Regions from separate parts of the Pseudocitrobacter cyperus genome, predicted to be linked through region 1. Evidence: predicted binding sites of a transcription regulator. Region 1 holds the regulator's gene; the other holds the start of a gene.
The links. The regulator Fur, encoded in region 1, represses iron uptake genes when iron is present. The targets are predictions, from matches to a motif close to ATAATAATGAGAACNACTATCAA.
Positions count from the first base shown of each region.

Region 1 (9,946 bases):
GATAAGCGTTCCGGCGGGCTGCGATGCCCGCCGGACCGTATAGGGCTGACAACATGAAAAAAATGATGATGATCACCGCGCTTGTTGCGGGACTGGCGGGCTGTGCGCAGTCTGATGCACCGAAAGAAGATACGCGTCTGAAAGATGCCTACAGCGCCTGTATCAATACTGCGGAAGGTTCGCCGGAAAAAATCGAAGCCTGTCAGCAGGTGTTGAATGTGCTGAAGCAGGACAAAGCGCATCAACAGTTTGCTAACCAGGAAAGTGTGCGGGTAAGTGATTACCAGGCGTGTATTCTGGCGAGAAAAACCGGCAACGATCAGGCTGTGAAAACCGACTGCGGTAAAATTTGGCAGGAAATTCACAGTAATAACAACACGAAGTAAATCCCTTCCATACCGATAAACAGTATCCGGGTAAGCCTGCTGCTTACCCGGGATAATCTCAAATCAGAGCCTGTTCTCCGCGGTTTGATAGCCACGACTCAGCCGAACAAATAGCATTGCCGTCGCGGCCAGCCCGCATAATGCGGCGCACATTAACCACCATCCCGGCGCGCTTTTATCTCCGGTTATCTGCACTAACGCGGTCGAAATTGCGGGCGTCAGACCGCCAAAAATGGCCGTCGCGAGGCTGAATGCCAACGAAAAACCAACGGTGCGTACATAAACCGGCATCACCTCAGTGAGCGCTGCGACCATGGCGCCGTTATACATCCCAAAAAAGAACGAGAACCACAGCAGTACCAGCGTCATGCGGGTGAAGTCTGGCGCCGCCGTTAGCCAGTTCATCACAGGCCAGGTGGTAGCCAGCGCGAGCAGCGTAATGCCCATCAGCACAGCGCGACGGCCGATTCTGTCGGAGATGGCCCCGCCGATGGGCAGCCAGATGAAGTTCGAGATCCCCACCAGCATCGTGACAATCAGGCTGTCCCGTGCGCTGAGATGTAAAACGGTTCTGCCGTAGGTGGGGGTATAGACGGTAATGAAATAAAAGGTTGTCGTAGTCATCGCCACCAGCAGCGTCCCGGCGGTGATGATCCGCCAGTTTTTCACGATGGTGGTTAAAATCTCCCGGGTATCGGGGCGGTGCTTACGCTGTAAAAAGACCTCCGTTTCCTGGAGCGAACGTCGCAGGACAAAAATCAGTGGGATAATCATACAGCCAATAAAAAAGGGAATGCGCCAGCCCCATTCGGAAATCTGATCGTGTCCGAGCGTTGCATTCAGTCCATAGCCGATCAGCGCGGCAAAAACGATGGCGACCTGCTGGCTGGCTGATTGCCAACTGGTATAGAAGCCTTTATTGCCAGGCGTGGCAATTTCAGACAGATAGACCGACACACCGCCCAATTCAACCCCCGCAGAGAAGCCCTGGAGCAGTCGACCGAGCAAAACCAGAATGGGGGCTAATACGCCAATAGTCTGATAACCGGGAACCAGGGCAATCAGCAGAGTGCCGCAGCCCATAATCGCCAGCGTGACCATCAGCCCTTTACGACGACCAATCCTGTCAATGTAGGCGCCAAGAACAATGGCGCCGATAGGACGCATCAGGAAACCAGAACCAAACACAGCAAACGTCAACATTAGCGCGGCGAACTCACTCTCCGCCGGGAAAAATGTTCTGGCGATATAGGTGGCGTAAAAACCGAACAGAAAAAAGTCGAACTGTTCGAGGAAATTACCACTGGTTACTCTGAGTATTGCGCCGAACGTTCCGGCGCGCGATGTTGGTTGAGTCATTGGGTTTGCTCTCCATTGTCTTCATTTTGTTGTTATAGAGGTAAGAGTGTATGGGTTAGTCGCCTGCGACCCCCGTCTGTTTTCCGCGTCGCTTCTCAATTGCCCACTTGAGTAGGGATGCGCAACGATAAAATCCGTGGGCGAACTTTCCATAGGGAATGGTCAAAAAAAGCGCCATGACTACCCCCAGGTGGATGGCGAGCAGAATGCCCATCCACGATGAGTCCCTGCCGGCTAACAGGCCTAACCCCGTCAGGCTGGTGAGTAACAGCAGTAAAATAAAACCGCGATCCATCGGCTTTTGCCGTGGATCGCCGTGCAGAGGCGAGCGACGCAGGTTCAGCCACAGTAACCCCGCCGGGCCGACGACCAGACCCACACCGCCCAGGGTGCCGAGCATGACCGGTACGCTGAAGAAGGGGTAGGGGGCTTCCCAGCCAGCAAGATAGTGATAGCCTGTCGCCACGAGGGTGGCAGCGAAACAGAGCATAAAGCCGTAGAAGGTGAAGTGATGAAAACGGCGACGCAGCAGGGTAAAGGCATCGTCCGCTTCATTACAGCCCTTTCCATGGCCGCCATCGAGATATTTCAGCGTGAGGGCGTTGCGTGAGGCTTCGGAGATATCCGCAGATTGTGGAAGGCCGGGAGAAATTTCACGCCAGAAGCGAACGACCCCGGTCATTAGCAATCCGATTGCCACAATAAACACGGAGCCAAACATCCAGGCCAGCAGGTTGTGGGGGAAGATCTGATAAAAATCACCCGCCAGCGGAGGATGGAGCAGCGACCCTTTCAGCCCCATAGCGAGGAGTAAAAAGAAGATCAGGCCGAAAACCAGCGCCAGGGTCACGGTGATGCCCACCCGGCGATAGAGTGCGGCGAAAGCGGCTGGCTGGGCGTAGTGCTGATAGGTCTCCAGCCGGACTTCGGCCATGGCTTTAGGCACATTGATAGCAAACTCATGCGGTGGCGCATACTGGCAGGCATGCAGACAGGCGCCGCAGTTATGGCACAGGTTCGCCAGGTAGTTGATATCCGCTTTATTGAACTCAAGCCGCTGGGTCATCGCCGGGAACACAGCACAAAAGCCTTCGCAGTAGCGGCAGGCATTACAGACCTGCATTACGCGCTCAACTTCCGCCTCTGGCTCGGTGATAATTTGAGCCTCGATAATTAATTTTTCAAGCTGCTTCATGACGCGCCTCCTGTTTTGCTGCCAGTGCGGCCTCTTTTCCGGCGATGCGTCCGAAAGTCGTACCAATCGACATACCGACGCCCGCGGTATACCCCTTGCCCAGCACGTTGCCTGCCATCATCTCTCCGGCGACAAACAGGTTTCGGCTTGGCTTTCCGGCAAAATGCACGGCGGCGTGAGCGTTTACTTTCAATCCCAGGTAGGTAAAGGTGATCCCCGGGCGCAGGGCATAACCATAATAGGGAGGGGTATCGATTGGGCGCGCCCAATGCGTTTTCGGTGGGGTAAGATTAGCCGTCGCGCAGTTATCCAGCGTGGTGTGATCGAACTGCCCTGGCTGACAGGCCTGATTATATTGCGTGATGGTATGGGTCAAACGTTCAGCATCAAGGCCTAACTGACGCGCAAGCTCATCCAGCGTGTTTGCCCGCGCGCCAGGGAATACTGGCGGCATGAAGTGACCGATGGCTTTACTGTCGATAATCGAATAGCCGATTTGCCCCGGTTGCTGGGCGACCAGCCGTCCCCAGATGGCATAGCGTTTGGGCCAGAAATCTTCCCCTTCATCATAAAAGCGTTCTGCATCACGGTTGACTACCAGCCCTAAAGAGACGCAGTCCACACGGGTACAAATGCCGCCATCATAGAGAGGCGCTCTGGCGTCAATCGCCACACAGTGGGACTGGGAAGGATCACCAATAATATCCGCACCCGCGTCAATCATAAATTTGAGCAGTACGCCCTGATTAAAGCGGGTACCGCGAATGAGAAAATTATCGGCAGGCCATTCTCCACGCGCATTCTGGCCCCAGGCCTCCTTCAGCCACTCCCGGTTGGACTCGAATCCCCCGGCGGCGAGTACGCAGGTTTTGGCCGTAATGCGCTCCTCTCCTGCCAGTGCAGCGACAAATTCGCCATTTTGCAGCTCCAGCGCCTGAACCGGGGTGTTATAGCGAATTTGCACGCCCAGTTTCTCCGCGCTGCGATAATAAGCATTCATCAGCGCTTTACCGCCGCCCATAAAAAAGGCGTTAGTCCGCGCGACATGCAGTGCGCCCGAAAGTGGGGGCTGGAAGTTAACGCCATGCTGGCGCATCCAGTCCCGGCAGTGCGATGAGGTGCGGATCACTAAACGTGCCAACGACTCGTTAGTGTTTCCTTCGGTAACACGCCACAGATCCTGCCAGAACTCCTCTTCGGGGTAGCTCTCCACCAGCACATCCTGTGGGGCGTCATGCATACAGCGCAAATTGCGGGTATGCTGGGAATTACCGCCGCGCCATTCACGAGGCGCGGCCTCAAGCAGCAGCACAGAAGCGCCGGCCTCGCGAGCGGTCAGTGCGGCACACAATGCCGCATTGCCTCCGCCGATCACCAGAACATCAACCATTGTCGACTCCATTACTATTTAACTAATTGTTAAATTTGTAATTGAAATGTATATGCTTGATGCGCGTTGCCGCTATGGCCTCTTGCTAAAGAGGCCTTTAGTTAACGTAAAGGGTTGCGCCTGGCCACGCGCCGGCTTGCGTGAGCTCTCGCATTACTTTGCTGAGTATTACGCGGGTTGCGAGACCAGCCGGAGAGAGTTCATCATCAGAGAGGCTGACCAGAAAGTTGGGGCGACTAAGGACTGGATTTTGGACATCGATCACTCTGAGTGCTTCGTGGTCGAGGTGGGATATCGCCGCCCCAGGCTGTAATGTGGCGCCAAGGCCGCTGCGTACCGCCTGCATCAGCAAGGCCAGGCCATCTATTTCGGTGACGACTTCCGGGGTCAGTCCGTGCTCCTGGGCAATGGCTTCAAGCCTGCCACGCAGGCCATGCCCCTGGCTTGGCATAATCAGCGGAATGTTTGCCAGTTGGGCAGGCGAGATACCGTCAGAGGAAATATCAGCCAGAAGGGCATGGGTGCCAATCAGGAAAAGTCTTTCTTCAAGAATCGGTCTTGCGCTCCAGCGCACAATTTTATCCTTCTGAAAAACAATCGCTAAATCAATCTGACGGGTGTTGATCATGCGTTCGAGGTTTCCGGAGAGACTTTCCACAACATGCAAACGAACGTCAGGGTAGCTTTCGCGCATCGCGTTGATAAAAGGCATGCCAAGCACGGAGGCGGTACTGGGCGCCATGCCTACGCTGATATGTCCGGAAAGACGCGCTTCGCGTGCGGCGAGCACCGCGTCATCGGCATGACGAAGCGCCAGTTGCGCCTGCGAGTAAAAAGCCAGCCCGGCGCTGGTGGGGGTGACGCCTCTGGAGGTGCGTTGCAACAGGCGTATGGAGAGGTCGTTTTCCAGTCGCGTCATCTGCTGGCTGAGCGCCGAGACGCCAATATTCAGATCGAGCGCCGCGCTGCCCATGCTTCCGGTCTCCACGATGCGGACGAAATATCGTAACTGTCGAAGTTCCATTTCCCTCTCCGGTACCTTAGTGTTTACATTAAAGTAACATTACGCCGAAGTGTGGAGGGTAAGCAACAGGCAATAAAAAAGCCAACCTGTTGGTTGGCTTTAGTAAAACAGTGACGACTATTTTTCTACCGCGTCGTGGGCGTGTTCATCTTCGCGGCAGTCACCCTCTGCACAGTGACCATACAGGTACAGGCTGTGGTTCGTTAAGCGAATGCCGTGTTTTGACGCGATTTCACGCTGGCGGGCTTCAATGGAATCATCGCTAAATTCAATCACTTTGCCGCAGTCGAGGCAGATCAGGTGATCGTGGTGATGCTGTTGGGTAAGTTCGAAAACGGACTTACCCCCTTCAAAGTTATGGCGCGTTACGATGCCCGCGTCATCAAACTGGTTAAGTACGCGATAGACGGTCGCCAGACCAATCTCTTCACCCATGTCGATCAGGCGTTTATATAAGTCTTCCGCGCTGACATGGTGATTGTCTGGTTCCTGAAGCACTTCCAGGATCTTTAACCGGGGAAGTGTGACTTTCAGGCCAGCCTTCTTTAATGCGGTATTGTTGTCAGTCATGCGGAATCTGTCCTGTTGCTAAACGATTGACTTCCCAACAGGGAAGTATCATAGAGAGTGCACCGGGTATAATGCGTCTCATTATAGAATGACCCTTTCTAAATGAAAACAGCAAGCCCTGGGCGAGTAAAGATTTCAAAAACGAGGCTTAACTAGCAAACCCGCTAAATTCTGCAGGTATTGTACAGATATGCGTTCAAAAGTTAAAAATTTGTAGCTATTATTTTGATTGCTTCTACCTATTAATGCGGCGTAATTTAACAATCACGCCGCATTAATGCTTAAGCGTTTTTGATCTCTTCCAGATGCAGCTCTTCAGAAACCTGTTTCACCCATTTTTCAACGCGTTCAGCGGTCAGTTCCGGCTGACGGTCTTCATCGATGGCCAGACCGACGAAATGGTCGTCATCGGCCAGTCCTTTGGAGGCTTCAAAGTGGTAGCCCGCAGTCGGCCAGTGACCAACGATGGTCGCGCCGCGCGGTTCGATGATGTCGCGGATAGTCCCCAGCGCATCACAGAAATATTCCGCATAATCTTCCTGGTCGCCGCAGCCGAACAGGGCAACCAGTTTGCCGTTGAAATCGACTTCTTCCAGCGTTGGGAAGAAATCATCCCAGTCACACTGCGCTTCGCCGTAGTACCAGGTCGGAATGCCCAGCAGCAAAATGTCGAATGCAGCCAGGTCTTCTTTGCTGCTCTTGGCAATGTCATGCACGTCGGCAACGTCTTTACCAAGCTGTTTCTGAATCATTTTTGCAATATTTTCGGTATTGCCGGTGTCACTACCAAAGAAGATGCCAACGATTGCCATGAGTTAAATAACCTCTTGAAACTTAATGATATGGTGGTGGCGTATTGCCCACAGATAAGGGCAATCATAGCAGAACAGAGAAAGGTGCGGAATCAGCAATCGTACCGGACTGCACTCTCTGCTACATGAAAGTGGGGTTTTGCGAAATTTTCAGACCTTTTCCTGCTCGTGAAGCAGGGCTAACTGGCTCATCAGAATCTCTTCGATAAGCTCACTGCGACTCATATCACGCGCTGCCGCCAGCTCGTTCAGAGCGTCAACGGCATCATTGTTCAGTTTCAGCTCGACGCGCTTCAGGCCGCGAACTTTATCGCGTTTTAATTGATTACGCTTATTGATGCGCAACTGCTCGTCACGCGAAAGCGGATTGGTTTTGGGTCTTCCCGGCCGACGCTCATTTGCGAACAAATCTAATGTCGTGCGGTCCGTTTGTTCTTTTGCCATGATTCAGAGTGACTTCGGGGAAACAAGCTACCGGGAAACGCCCGGTGCAGACAGCGCGCAATCATACATCAGTGCAACCGACACGCCAACGACCACGGCCATAATGGCGCGCGGTCGTTGAGTTTTTAATCAGTCTGCTAAATATCGGCGAATAGCGCGCAGCACCGCATCAGGTTTTTCTGCATGTACCCAGTGGCCTGCGCCAGCGATGACATGCGCACGAGCCTGCGGGAACTGCGAAAGCAGAGCATCGCGATAATCTTCAGTAACATACGGGGAATTACCGCCAGGAATAAACAGCGCCGGATGATCCCACGCCGGAATGGGTTCCCAGCCGACGATATGCGGGTACTGATCCCACAGCACCGGAACGTTAAAGCGCCACGCGCCGTCGACAAACGATTTCAGCAGGAACTGAATCACGCCTTCTTCCGCCAGATGCTCGCGCATCAGCGCTGCCGCCTGCTGACGGGTGGCGACGCCCGCCTGGGTAACGGCATTGATGGCGGCGAAAATCTCATCATGACGACGAACGTGATAATCCACGGGGGCGATATCGATAGCCACCAACCGCGCAATGCGCTCCGGAGCCAGCGCAGTAAGCGCCATCACCGCTTTGCCACCCATCGAATGCCCAATTACCGTTGCTTTTTCAATATGATGGGCATCAAGCGTGTCCAGCAGATCCTGCGCCATCGCCGGATAGTTCATCTCGTCAGAACGCGGCGAAAGGCCATGGTTACGCATATCCACTTGCAGGATGTCGTGGTCGGCCACCAGGTCGCGCGCCAGCACGCCGAGGTTATCCAGGCTGCCAAACAGGCCATGAACGAGAAGGATGGGGGAATTATTGTGCTGGTTTTGTGCAGATTGCGTTCGGGTATTCAATTTCATAGCAAAGTTCTTTTTTTCGCTCTGTCGGGTTAGGGTATTATGTTGGACATTCTCACGTTCAGGGGCAAGATACGATTTTTATCCCATTTTTGCCGCTATCCTGGTATGACGCTATCCGCTGTTGGGTTTTGAACATATAATCCCAGCAACTTGTATTCAGAAAAATTATTGCACTGGATTAAGATGAAAACGATCGAAGTTGATGACGAACTCTATCGCTATATTGCCGCCCACACACTGCACATTGGCGAGAGCGCATCCGACATTTTACGGCGAATGCTGAAGTTTTCCGCCGCATCACAACCTGTTGTTGCTGCCCCGGTTGCTAAAGCTGAAGCTGCACCGGCTCAGGTTGCTCCAGTTGCCGAGGTGAAGCCGGTTAAAACCGCGAAAGATAAAGTGCGCGCGATGCGTGAACTGCTGCTCTCCGATGAATACGCTGAGCAGAAAAAAGCCGTCAATCGCTTTATGCTGATCCTGACGACGCTCTACAAACTGGATAACAACGCGTTTGCCGAAGCAACGGAATCGCTTCATGGGCGCACGCGTGTCTACTTTGCCGCCAACGAGCAGACCCTGCTGAAAAACGGTAATCAGACTAAACCGAAACAGGTACCGGAAACCCCATATTGGGTGATCACCAATACCAACACCGGTCGTAAATGCAGTATGGTGGAACACATTATGCAAACCATGCAGTTCCCCGCTGAATTAATCGAAAAGGTATGCGGCACAATCTAACCCTTGCATAAGAAGGATCAAGCAATGGCAATCCATAACCGTGCGGGCCAGCCTGCACAACAGAGTGATTTGATTAACGTCGCCCAGCTTACGTCTCAGTACTATGTGCTGAAACCGCAAGCGGGTAACGCAGAGCATGCAGTAAAGTTTGGTACTTCCGGACACCGCGGCAGTGCGGCGCGCCAGAGTTTCAATGAACCTCATATTCTGGCGATCGCGCAAGCTATCGCAGAAGATCGTGCGAAAAATGGCATTACTGGCCCGTGCTACGTGGGTAAAGATACTCACGCGCTCTCTGAACCGGCGTTTATCTCCGTGCTCGAAGTGCTGGCGGCAAACGGTGTGGATGTCATTGTGCAGGAAAATAACGGCTTTACGCCGACGCCTGCGGTCTCAAACGCCATTCTAGTTCATAACAAGAAAGGCGGCCCGCTGGCCGATGGGATTGTGATCACCCCGTCTCATAACCCGCCGGAAGATGGCGGTATCAAATACAACCCACCTAACGGCGGCCCGGCCGATACTAACGTCACCAAAGTGGTGGAAGATCGCGCCAACGCGTTGCTGGCCGACGGCCTGAAAGGCGTGAAACGTATTTCTCTGGATGCCGCGCTGGCGTCCGGTCATGTGAAAGAAATGGATTTGGTGCAGCCGTTCATCGAAGGGCTGGCGGATATCGTCGATATGGCCGCTATTCAGAAAGCGGGTTTGACGCTGGGCGTCGATCCGCTGGGTGGCTCCGGTATTGAATACTGGAAACGCATCGGCGAGTACTACAAGCTGAATCTGACTATCGTCAACGATCAGGTCGATCAGACGTTCCGCTTTATGCACCTTGATAAAGATGGCGCTATCCGTATGGACTGCTCCTCCGAGTGTGCGATGGCGGGTCTGCTGGCGCTGCGTGACAAGTTTGACCTCGCGTTCGCCAACGACCCGGACTATGACCGTCACGGTATCGTTACCCCGGCAGGTCTGATGAACCCGAACCACTATCTGGCGGTGGCAATCAACTACCTGTTCCAGCACCGTCCGCAGTGGGGCAAAGATGTCGCCGTGGGCAAAACGCTGGTCTCTTCCGCGATGATCGACCGCGTGGTCAACGATCTGGGTCGTAAGCTGGTGGAAGTG
Region 1 covers NZ_JAYMYY010000001.1:1,366,770-1,376,715, reverse strand. Annotated here, with positions in the region: gene chiP (chitoporin ChiP) at 1-2, shown strand, start outside; gene VSR74_RS06770 (ChiQ/YbfN family lipoprotein) at 54-386, shown strand; gene tcuC (tricarballylate/proton symporter TcuC) at 450-1,745, opposite strand; gene tcuB (tricarballylate utilization 4Fe-4S protein TcuB) at 1,801-2,940, opposite strand; gene tcuA (FAD-dependent tricarballylate dehydrogenase TcuA) at 2,927-4,330, opposite strand; gene tcuR (tricarballylate utilization LysR family transcriptional regulator TcuR) at 4,428-5,354, opposite strand; gene fur (ferric iron uptake transcriptional regulator) at 5,472-5,924, opposite strand; gene fldA (flavodoxin FldA) at 6,206-6,736, opposite strand; gene ybfE (LexA regulated protein) at 6,887-7,180, opposite strand; gene ybfF (esterase) at 7,310-8,074, opposite strand; gene seqA (replication initiation negative regulator SeqA) at 8,258-8,815, shown strand; gene pgm (phosphoglucomutase (alpha-D-glucose-1,6-bisphosphate-dependent)) at 8,840-9,946, shown strand, end outside.

Region 2 (9,946 bases), 650 kb from region 1:
GCCGCATTTGTTTAACGAAATTCTTAAACAGATGATGGGTTTCGTTAAGATCTTCGCGGAATTTCTGCCGCCCTTCATCGGTGTTTTCACCCAGCAGCGTCAGGGTACGTTTGTACTGACCCGCCGTGTGGAGCTCGATATCGATATCTTTATTTTTCAGGAAACGATGAAGGTTAGGAATTTGCGCCACAACGCCAATCGAGCCGAGGATAGCAAATGGCGCGGCGACGATTTTATTCGCCACGCAGGCCATCATATAGCCGCCGCTGGCCGCCACTTTATCGACCGCAACGGTCAATGGTATCTGCTTATCGCGAATACGCTGCAACTGCGACGATGCCAGACCATAACCGTGTACCACACCGCCAGGGCTTTCCAGACGCACCACCACTTCATCCTGCGGGCTCGCGACCGTAAGAACCGCGGTCACTTCTTCACGCAGGGAAGCGACTTCGTGCGCATCCATACTGCCTTTAAAATCAATCACCCAGGCGCGAGGTTTCGTTGCAGCCCCGTTTTTCCCCTGCTTTGCTTTCGTTTTGGCGGCTTTCGCCTCCAGTTTTGCTTTTTTCTTCTGTTCTTTATGCCAGAGTTTTTGCTGCGGCCCATCGAGTAGCGCCACGGCTAAATCCTCTTGCATCTCTTTATGTTGTTCACTTAAATTCGTGATCCGCAGCTCTCCACGCTGCCGCTTACGCTGTGACAAATTGACAATAACAACTGCGATTACGACGATTGCGACGACAACCGTTACGATCTTCGCCAAAAATAAGCCATATTGAAAAAGAATTTCCACACTTCCACCTTGTACAAAATCACTGAATCTGCAGACCAGTGTACAACACCGATTCCTGTACGTCTCACCCACATTTAACGCCTGCGAGAGGCTTTCCAAAACTGGGATTGACCGATGAAATCATTGCAAATTGTTAATTTCTCGTTGTCTCTCCTCCTGGCTGATTGAAATAGTGGCGCGATTAGGGCATAAAGCCCAAAAGCCATGAAAAGAACACAGATTGTGGCGCCGAAAAGCCACAAAGGAGTCCTCGTGCATTACCAACCTAAACCCGATTTGTTGCAAAACCGTATCATCCTGGTGACGGGTGCCAGCGACGGCATTGGTCGCGAAGCGGCGATCACCTATGCCCGCTACAGCGCAAGCGTGGTTTTACTGGGCCGCAATGAAGAAAAGTTACGCGCCGTGGCGCAAGAGATTGAAAACCAGGGCGGCCTGCCCGTGCGCTGGTTTACCCTGGATTTGCTCACCTGCACGCCAGAAGAGTGCCAGCAGGTCGCACAGCAAATCAGCATGCACTACCCGCGCCTCGACGGTGTACTGCATAACGCCGGGCTGCTTGGCGAGGTGGTACCAATGTCAGAACAGAAGCCGGACATCTGGCAACAGGTTATGCAGGTTAACGTCAACGGCACCTTTATGCTGACCCAGGCGCTATTGCCATTACTGCTGCAATCAGAAGCAGGTTCGCTGGTATTCACATCATCCAGCGTCGGTCGTCAGGGGCGCGCTAACTGGGGCGCCTACTCGGTGTCAAAATTCGCGACGGAGGGGATGATGCAGGTACTGGCCGAGGAGTATCAAAGCCGCCATCTGCGCGTGAACTGCATTAATCCAGGAGGCACACGCACCGGTATGCGCGCCAGTGCCTTCCCGACGGAAGATCCGTTAAAACTGAAAACGCCCGCCGATATCATGCCACTTTATCTGTGGCTGATGGGAGACGATAGCCGTCGTAAAACGGGAATGACCTTCGATGCCCAACCAGGCCGTAAACCGGGGATTGCACAATGAGTGATGAGCGTTACCGCGAGCGCCAGCAGCGCGTAAAAGATAAAGTCGACGCCCGAGTCGCTGCCGCTCAGGAGGAACGCGGCATTGTGATGGTCTTTACCGGTAACGGCAAAGGTAAGACCACGGCAGCATTTGGCACCGCTACCCGCGCAGTCGGTCACGGGAAAAAAGTCGCCGTGGTGCAGTTTATTAAAGGCACATGGCCCAACGGCGAGCGTAATCTTCTGGAGCCGCATGGCGTTGAGTTTCAGGTGATGGCGACCGGCTTTACCTGGAACACTCAGGATCGTGAGAGCGATACCGCCGCCTGCCTGGCCGTCTGGCAACATGCGAAACGGATGCTGGCCGATGCAACTGTCGATCTCGTGCTGCTCGATGAACTGACCTATATGGTGGCATATGACTATCTGCCGCTGGAGGAAGTGCTGAACGCATTACAAAACCGCCCTGCGCACCAGTCGGTGATCATCACCGGACGCGGCTGTCACCGCGAGATAACCGAGATGGCTGATACAGTGAGTGAATTGCGCCCGGTAAAACATGCATTCGATGCTGGTATTAAAGCCCAGATTGGCATCGACTACTGAAGAATAAAGCGCCGGGAAGGTTTCACCTTTCCGGCAATCTCAGTTAGAACGACACCGTAACGCCCGCGTAGTATGCGCGGCCCGGTTCGTTATAGGTGGAAGCCCCGTCATTTTCGCGATATACACGTTTATCAAACAGGTTGTTGATCCCGGCATTAGCGCGCAGATTTTTGGTGATATCGTAATTAACGTTCAGACCAAATATTGCGTATGGGCTGATCTCGCGGTTTGACATCTCACCAGCTTCGTTACGGATCTCCGCATTCTGTCGCGGTTTCTGGCGACCATACTGCGTCCAGCTCAGCGTCGTATCCAGTTTATCCGTCACCTGCCAGTCAAGCTGTGAGTTGATAGTGAACTCCGGGATCACTGACAGCGGGTTACCGGTTTTCTTACTCTCAGAACGGAACATGTAGGTCGCGTTAGTGCGCCACTCCAGCACATCGCGCACAACCGGAATGGTCAGGTTGCCTTCCAGCCCTTCCACCACCGCTTTACCACCATTTTCCCAGCGCAGAATATTGGCGCCATTTGAAGCGTAACCGACCACATCATCACCGGCCACGATTTTGTTTTTATAGTCGTTGCGGAACCAGGTCACGCCTGCCGCATAACCGTTATCATGAAACTCGATCCCGACCTCTTTATTCACGCTGATTTCCGGATCCAGATCTTCATTACCCAACAGGAAGCAACTACCAGAACTCACGCTCACCGGGCAACCATTACCACGCGTAGAAAGTAAATAGCCTTCCGTAGACTGGTACAGATTTGGCGCTTTAAAGGCTCGCGCAATACCCGCTTTGAGGGTGAACATATCGCCCAGTCCCTGAGAAATATTCAGGCTCGGGCTCCAGTTAGCGCCGAATGTATCGTGATAGTCAAAACGCAAACCGGGCAGAACCTGGGTGCTGTCCGTCGCGGCAATGTTATCTTCAAAATAGAGGGAACTGATGGTTGCGCTGTTTTTGCTGCTGCGATCGCTGGCGCTGCCGGATACATTACCCACCGTTACGCCCGTGCTATCTGTCGCCGTCATCGAGGCAGGATCGTTCAGTTCATCACGGTTCCACTCCGCGCCCAGCGTGACGGTTTGATCCACCAGCAACTGGAGCGGGAAGTTCACTTCGCCACCGGCACGATAGCTTTCGAGACGGCTGGTTGAATAATCATCACTGTTGATCATCCCTTCCACTTTACCGGTGGAACCTTCATCCAGTCGCGTGTTGTTAGTCTTTTCGTAGTTTAAGTTAAATTTTGATGTCCCCCAGTCCCAGATACCGTTCCAGGTGATGCCGTAGTTCTGGCGGTACATACGGTTGGTCTCGTCACCATACAGCGACTGAATCAATCCTCCCGGGCTGACGTTGCTGTTACTGTACTGGGTATCGCCCGCATAGATATTCCCCTGGCGACTGTAGCCATAACTGAAATCAACAATCTGTAACGGGGTGATTTTCCAGGAAACGACGGCGTTAATATCTTTATTACGCACCCCTTCACGGCCGGCCGCGGCGGAACCATTCTGGGCGGTATTGATGTCATAGGCATCAGCGTCAGTTTTGTTCAGGTTGCCGTACAGACGCATAGTCAGCGCATCACCGGCCAGCGGGCCGCTGAGGTTGAAGTTAGCGCGTTTGGTCGCACCTTCATTGCTATCTTCCGGCTGATTGGTGAACAGAGAGAGCGAACCGTGCCAGTCGTTAGTCGGACGTTTAGTGATGATATTTACCACCCCGCCCGCCGCACCTGAACCATAGCGCGCCGCCGCCGGGCCACGAATCACCTCAATACGTTCAACCATTTCAGCCGGTACCCAGTTGGTATCACCGCGCGTATCGCGCTCCCCTCGCCAGCTATAACGCACAGAGTTGCGCGATGTCACCGGTACGCCATCGACCATAATCAGGGTGTTTTCCGGCCCCATACCACGAATATCGATCTGACGGTTATTTCCCCGGCTACCGCTGGCGCTGTTCCCCGTCAGATTGACGCCGGGCATTTTGCGGATAATATCGGAAAGGTCATTCACCGGCGGGCTTTTTTCAATATCTTCAGCGGTGATGGTGGAGACCCCGGGCTGCTGTTTCAGCTCCTGCTCAGCGGTAACAATCATGGTTTCATTATCGGCAAGCGGTTCTGTCGGCTCCTCATTGGCGGCCCACGCGGTGGTGCTCAGCAGGCTGGCTAAAAAGAGAGCAATTGGTTTTTTTCGTGCCGTTACAGAAATATACATTTCATCATTCCCTGTCATGAATCATAAAAGCAAGTGCGCATACTAATGATAATTATTCGCATTTCACATATGATTCATGGAATCTCCTTCACATCTCCTTTTTTGAACATAAAACAATCAAATCGATAGATTTTGTGAAGGCGGGATGTCAGGCACAAATAAAAAACCGGGCAAACATTGCTGTTTGCCCGGTTTAATAATCAGGAGAGTGATTAGCCGTTGCTGCGGCTTCCCCCGCCACGACGCGGGTTGCTCACCTGGCTATGGCGTTTCACCGCACGACGAATCTGATTCGCCTTCATGCGACGCCTGTCCTTCTCAACGGCCACTTTTGATGCCGTTTCAGGCGGCAGTTCGACCAGCTCACGCAGGTAGTTGGTCTGCGCCAGATCGAGTTCGGTATAGCCACCGCGCGGCAGGCCTTTTGGCAGCGGAATATCGCCGTAGCGAACGCGGATCAAACGGCTAACCTGCACGCCAACCGCTTCCCAAAGACGACGTACTTCGCGGTTACGGCCTTCCGTCAGGGTCACGTTGTACCACTGGTTGATGCCTTCCCCACCGGTAAATTTGATGGTTTTGAACGCCGCCGGGCCATCTTCAAGCTGTACGCCACGAGAAAGCTCGCGCACTTTGCTGTCATCAATCTGGCCGAACACGCGCACGGCGTATTCACGTTCAACTTCACGGCTTGGGTGCATCAGGCGGTTCGCCAGTTCACCATCGGTGGTGAACAGCAGCAGCCCGCAGGTGTTGACGTCCAGACGGCCGACGGCAATCCAGCGCGCGCCGCGCAGTTTTGGCAGGCGGTCGAATACGGTTGGACGACCTTCAGGGTCGTTACGCGTACAGAGTTCACCTTCCGGCTTGTAGTAAGCCAGAACGCGACAAATTTGTTCTACAGATTCTTTAACCGAAATCAGATGGCCATCAATACGGATTTTGAGGCCAGGGATCACTTCAACGCGATCGCCCAGCTTGGCGATTTTGCCGTCGACGCTCACGCGCCCCGCTTCAATGATCGCTTCGATTTCACGACGGGAGCCGTGGCCAGCGCGAGCCAGCACTTTTTGCAGTTTTTCGCTTTTATCGCTCATAGAGCTTCCTTCCGGTGTCGCCTTCACAGGCGTCTGGGTATACTTTCAAAAACAATGCGTTGAGTTCAATCGAACCCTAACTCATTGAAAGGTATCTTTTACACGTTAAATGACGCACCGCGTGCGCCATAACAAAATTCGTGGCCGCGTATCTTACATGAATTTCTGATGAAAAGATTCATCTGGTTTATTCGCGATTACAGGAACGGTTTCACATCGCCCACGCCTTCACGCAGCACCACTGGCGTGTCGTCAGTTAAATCAATGACCGTCGTCGGTTGCTGCCCCAGATAACCGCCATGAATAATCAAATCGACCACTTTCTCCAGACGATCTTTAATCTCTTCCGGGTCGGACTCGGTAAACTCGCTGCCCGGCAGCATCAGAGAGGTCGAAAGCATTGGCTCGCCTAGTGCCTCAAGCAGTGCCTGAGCAATTGGATTAGACGGCACACGCATACCGATAGTTTTACGTTTTTCCTGCAACAGACGGCGCGGCACTTCTTTCGTTCCTTTAAGAATAAAGGTGTAGTTGCCCGGCGTGTTGTTTTTCATCAGGCGAAACGCCACGTTATCGACGTAGGAATAGGTCGACAGTTCCGACAGGTCGCGGCACATCAACGTAAAGTTATGGCCGTCAGGCAGATGACGAATACGGCAGATACGCTCCATCGCGCCTTTATCTTCAATTTTGCAACCCAGCGCGTAGCCGGAATCGGTCGGATAAACGATCACCCCACCTTTACGCACGATATCGACCGCCTGGTTAATCAGACGCGCCTGTGGGTTATCCGGATGGATATAAAAAAACTGACTCATACTTCCCTCTCAGTAGAATTCTGTGGCGTCTCGAAGCGTTGCCAGATGCCCTCTACCCCAGCGGGTAGCCACAGTTTGCGGCCCAGTTCTATCCATGGGCAGGGCTGGTGAAAATCCGAACCCTGCGAGGCCAGCAAAGCGTATTCCCGGGCATAAGTGGCAAGCTGAGCGCGCTCATGCGGCGCCTGCTGACACTGCGCGACTTCCATCGCATCGCCACCCTGTTCACTAAAGTGGGCCAGCAATCTTTTCAGCCACTTGGCGGAAAGGTTGTAACGGGCCGGATGAGCCATTACCGCCACGCCGCCTGAATGATGAATGACATCAATAGCTTCCTTTATTGTACACCACTGTGGCGGCACGTATCCCGTTTTCCCACGTGCGAGGTATTTTTTAAACACATCACCAATCGTCTTCGCTTTGCCCTGTTCCACCAGAAAACGGGCAAAATGGCCACGCGTTACCGCACCGCCGTCTGCCAGCCGCTGCGCGCCTTCCAGCGCGCCGGGAATATGCGCTTTTTCCAGACGCTCGGCGATAAGCGCCGCACGAGTGTTTCGCCGTACTTTTTGCTGGTTCAGGAAGGCGGTTAAGGCCGGATGGTGGATATCAATATTCAGGCCGACAATATGAATTTCATGGTTTTCCCACAGCGTGGAAATCTCCACACCGGTAATCAGGTTCAGCGCCAGCCCGGCGCGGGCAATTTCCGCCTGCGCCGGAGGGATGCCATCGACAGTGTCGTGATCGGTGATCGCCAGCGTGCCTACGCGCATTTCTCCTGCGCGATGCACCAGTTCTTCCGGCGTCAGTCGACCATCGGAGGCGGTGGTGTGGCTGTGAAGATCGTAAATCACTGCATAGGTTGTGTCGCTCAAAACGGCTCCCGTACAACGTAATGGCTCAATTCAGCGGGCAATTACACCACAGGAAGCATTAACGGCAATAATCATTTTCCCGCATCGGGTCTTTTTGCCCGCCTTTCGCGGATTGTTGAAGAGTGTTCAGGCATGATTCTTTTCGCCAGGGGCTATACAACGTCATCTGCTCGCCTGTATGTGCCCCTGCGGGCGGCGACGCTTTCAGGGAAGTGGCATAAAACCAGGTCGTGCCATCGGGATAAATCACGGTACTCTCCCGGCCATCAACATTTTCGCGAAGGCGAACGACGTAGTCCGGTTTTAGCGCCAGCGTCAAATTCACCGCCACTTTTTTATTTACATCCACGGATAAAGTTCCGGGCTGCCGGGATTGCCAACGCGCGTTTTCGACAGATTTGAACGCAAGCGCGCCGGACGAGTCAATGGAGATGAGTCCATCCCAGGAGCCTGCATCCGATTCATGACGAAGTGTGTAAATGACGGGGCGTAACGCGTTATTTCGCCTGCACGGCTGTAGATTTATTTGCCCATCGCTGGTGCAGGGTTCGATATTAAACGGAGAGTCCACAATCACCATTCTGGGCGGTGCAAAGTACCAGATAAATCGCCAGTTGATCGACTGCAATTGCCAGGCGCATTTGCCAAAATTATCGAGTGGAAAATCAACCTGATAGGGATGGGATTTTTCGGCCTCGCTAAAAGTACGGGTAAGTGTGGAGATTGAACGGTAGCCGTCATCCGCCTCCTCGCTCTGCAATAAATCTTCACCCGCACAGGATGAAGAGCCGTACTTCGCGCTAATCTGTAGCTTCGTATGTGCCGGGATCTCCCCACGCAGCGTCAACTTCACATCATCCGAAGAAATATAAATGGAATCCACTGTTCGATCGGCATAGCGTAAACATAGCCAACTGCTGATACCTGCCAGCAGAACAATAAACAGCACAGGTTTGATTTTACGCGGAGCAGACATTGATGTTCCCTATCAATCGTAGTGTCTCCCGCTATTTTACACTCAATCTCTATTTAAGCGTGAAAAAGCGTTGACAAGCTTAGCGCGAACCAGTTAACTAGTACGCAAGTTCACTCAAGCAAGGTATCGGCAAATGAAGACGAAAATCAATGTACTGCACGGTTGGTGGCGCACTCCCTGATAACGGGCAGTGTCATCACGTCTGCATTATGCAAACAGATACCCGGCCCGCCACTGAGCGGGCTTTTTATTGAACACATTTTTACAGAACAGGCGAAACTCACAATGCAAACACCAAAACCCGCGCTTGAACTTCTGACCAGTGACGCGATTTATCGCGAAAACCCCACTGCGCTGTTCCATCAGTTGTGTGCCTCTCGTCCGGCCACGCTGCTGCTTGAATCTGCGGATATCGACAGCAAGGACGATCTGAAAAGCCTGCTGCTCGTTGACAGTGCGCTGCGGATCACCGCACTAGGTGACACTGTCACTATTCAGGCTCTGACCGACAATGGTGCCTCTCTGCTGCCTCTGCTGGATGCCGCTCTGCCTTCCGGGGTTGATAACCAGCCGACATCGAATGGCCGCGTACTGACCTTCCCGGCCGTAAGCACCCTACTGGACGAAGACGCGCGCCTGTGTTCGCTGTCGGTGTTTGATGCCTTCCGCCTGCTGCAAACGCTGGTCACATTGCCGGAAAATGAACGCGACGCGATGTTCTTTGGCGGTCTGTTCGCCTATGACCTGGTTGCCGGTTTTGAAGATCTGCCCGCGCTTGAGAGCGACACCTCCTGCCCTGACTACTGCTTCTACCTCGCTGAAACCCTGCTGGTTATCGACCATCAGACCAAAAACACCCGCATTCAGGCCAGCCTGTTCACGCCATCATTGAGTGAAAAAGACAGGCTGCTGCAACGCATTGCGGAACTGCGTCAGCAACTGAACGAACCACCTGCGGCTTTGCCAGTAGAGAGCGTTGAACAGATGCGCTGCGAAACGAATCAGAGCGATGAAGAGTACGGTGATGTGGTGCGTAAAATGCAGAAAGCGATTCGCGCCGGTGAGATTTTCCAGGTGGTGCCGTCTCGTCGCTTCTCACTGCCCTGCCCGTCGCCGCTGGCCGCTTACGATGTGCTGAAGAAGAGCAACCCCAGCCCGTACATGTTTTTCATGCAGGATAACGATTTCACCCTGTTCGGCGCTTCTCCGGAAAGCTCGCTGAAATATGAAGCCGCCAGCCGCCAGATTGAGATCTACCCGATTGCCGGTACCCGCCCACGCGGTCGTCGCGCAGACGGCTCTCTGGATCGCGACCTTGATAGCCGCATTGAGCTGGAAATGCGCACCGACCATAAAGAGCTGTCGGAGCATCTGATGCTGGTCGACCTGGCGCGTAACGACCTGGCGCGCATTTGTACACCGGGTAGCCGTTACGTTGCCGACCTCACTAAAGTTGACCGCTACTCATTCGTCATGCATCTGGTTTCTCGCGTGGTCGGCGAACTGCGTAAGGATCTCGATGTTCTGCACGCCTACCGTGCCTG
Region 2 covers NZ_JAYMYY010000001.1:720,016-729,961, forward strand. Annotated here, with positions in the region: gene sohB (protease SohB) at 1-796, opposite strand, end outside; gene VSR74_RS03520 (YciK family oxidoreductase) at 1,049-1,810, shown strand; gene cobO (cob(I)yrinic acid a,c-diamide adenosyltransferase) at 1,807-2,397, shown strand; gene VSR74_RS03530 (TonB-dependent siderophore receptor) at 2,441-4,633, opposite strand; gene rluB (23S rRNA pseudouridine(2605) synthase RluB) at 4,846-5,730, opposite strand; gene VSR74_RS03540 (L-threonylcarbamoyladenylate synthase) at 5,928-6,548, opposite strand; gene rnm (RNase RNM) at 6,545-7,426, opposite strand; gene VSR74_RS03550 (hypothetical protein) at 7,485-8,402, opposite strand; Trp leader region at 8,560-8,654, shown strand; gene VSR74_RS03555 (anthranilate synthase component 1) at 8,688-9,946, shown strand, end outside.
Region 2: a site for Fur is predicted at 4,673-4,695, ahead of VSR74_RS03530 (TonB-dependent siderophore receptor). Genes of this name have one in related genera too.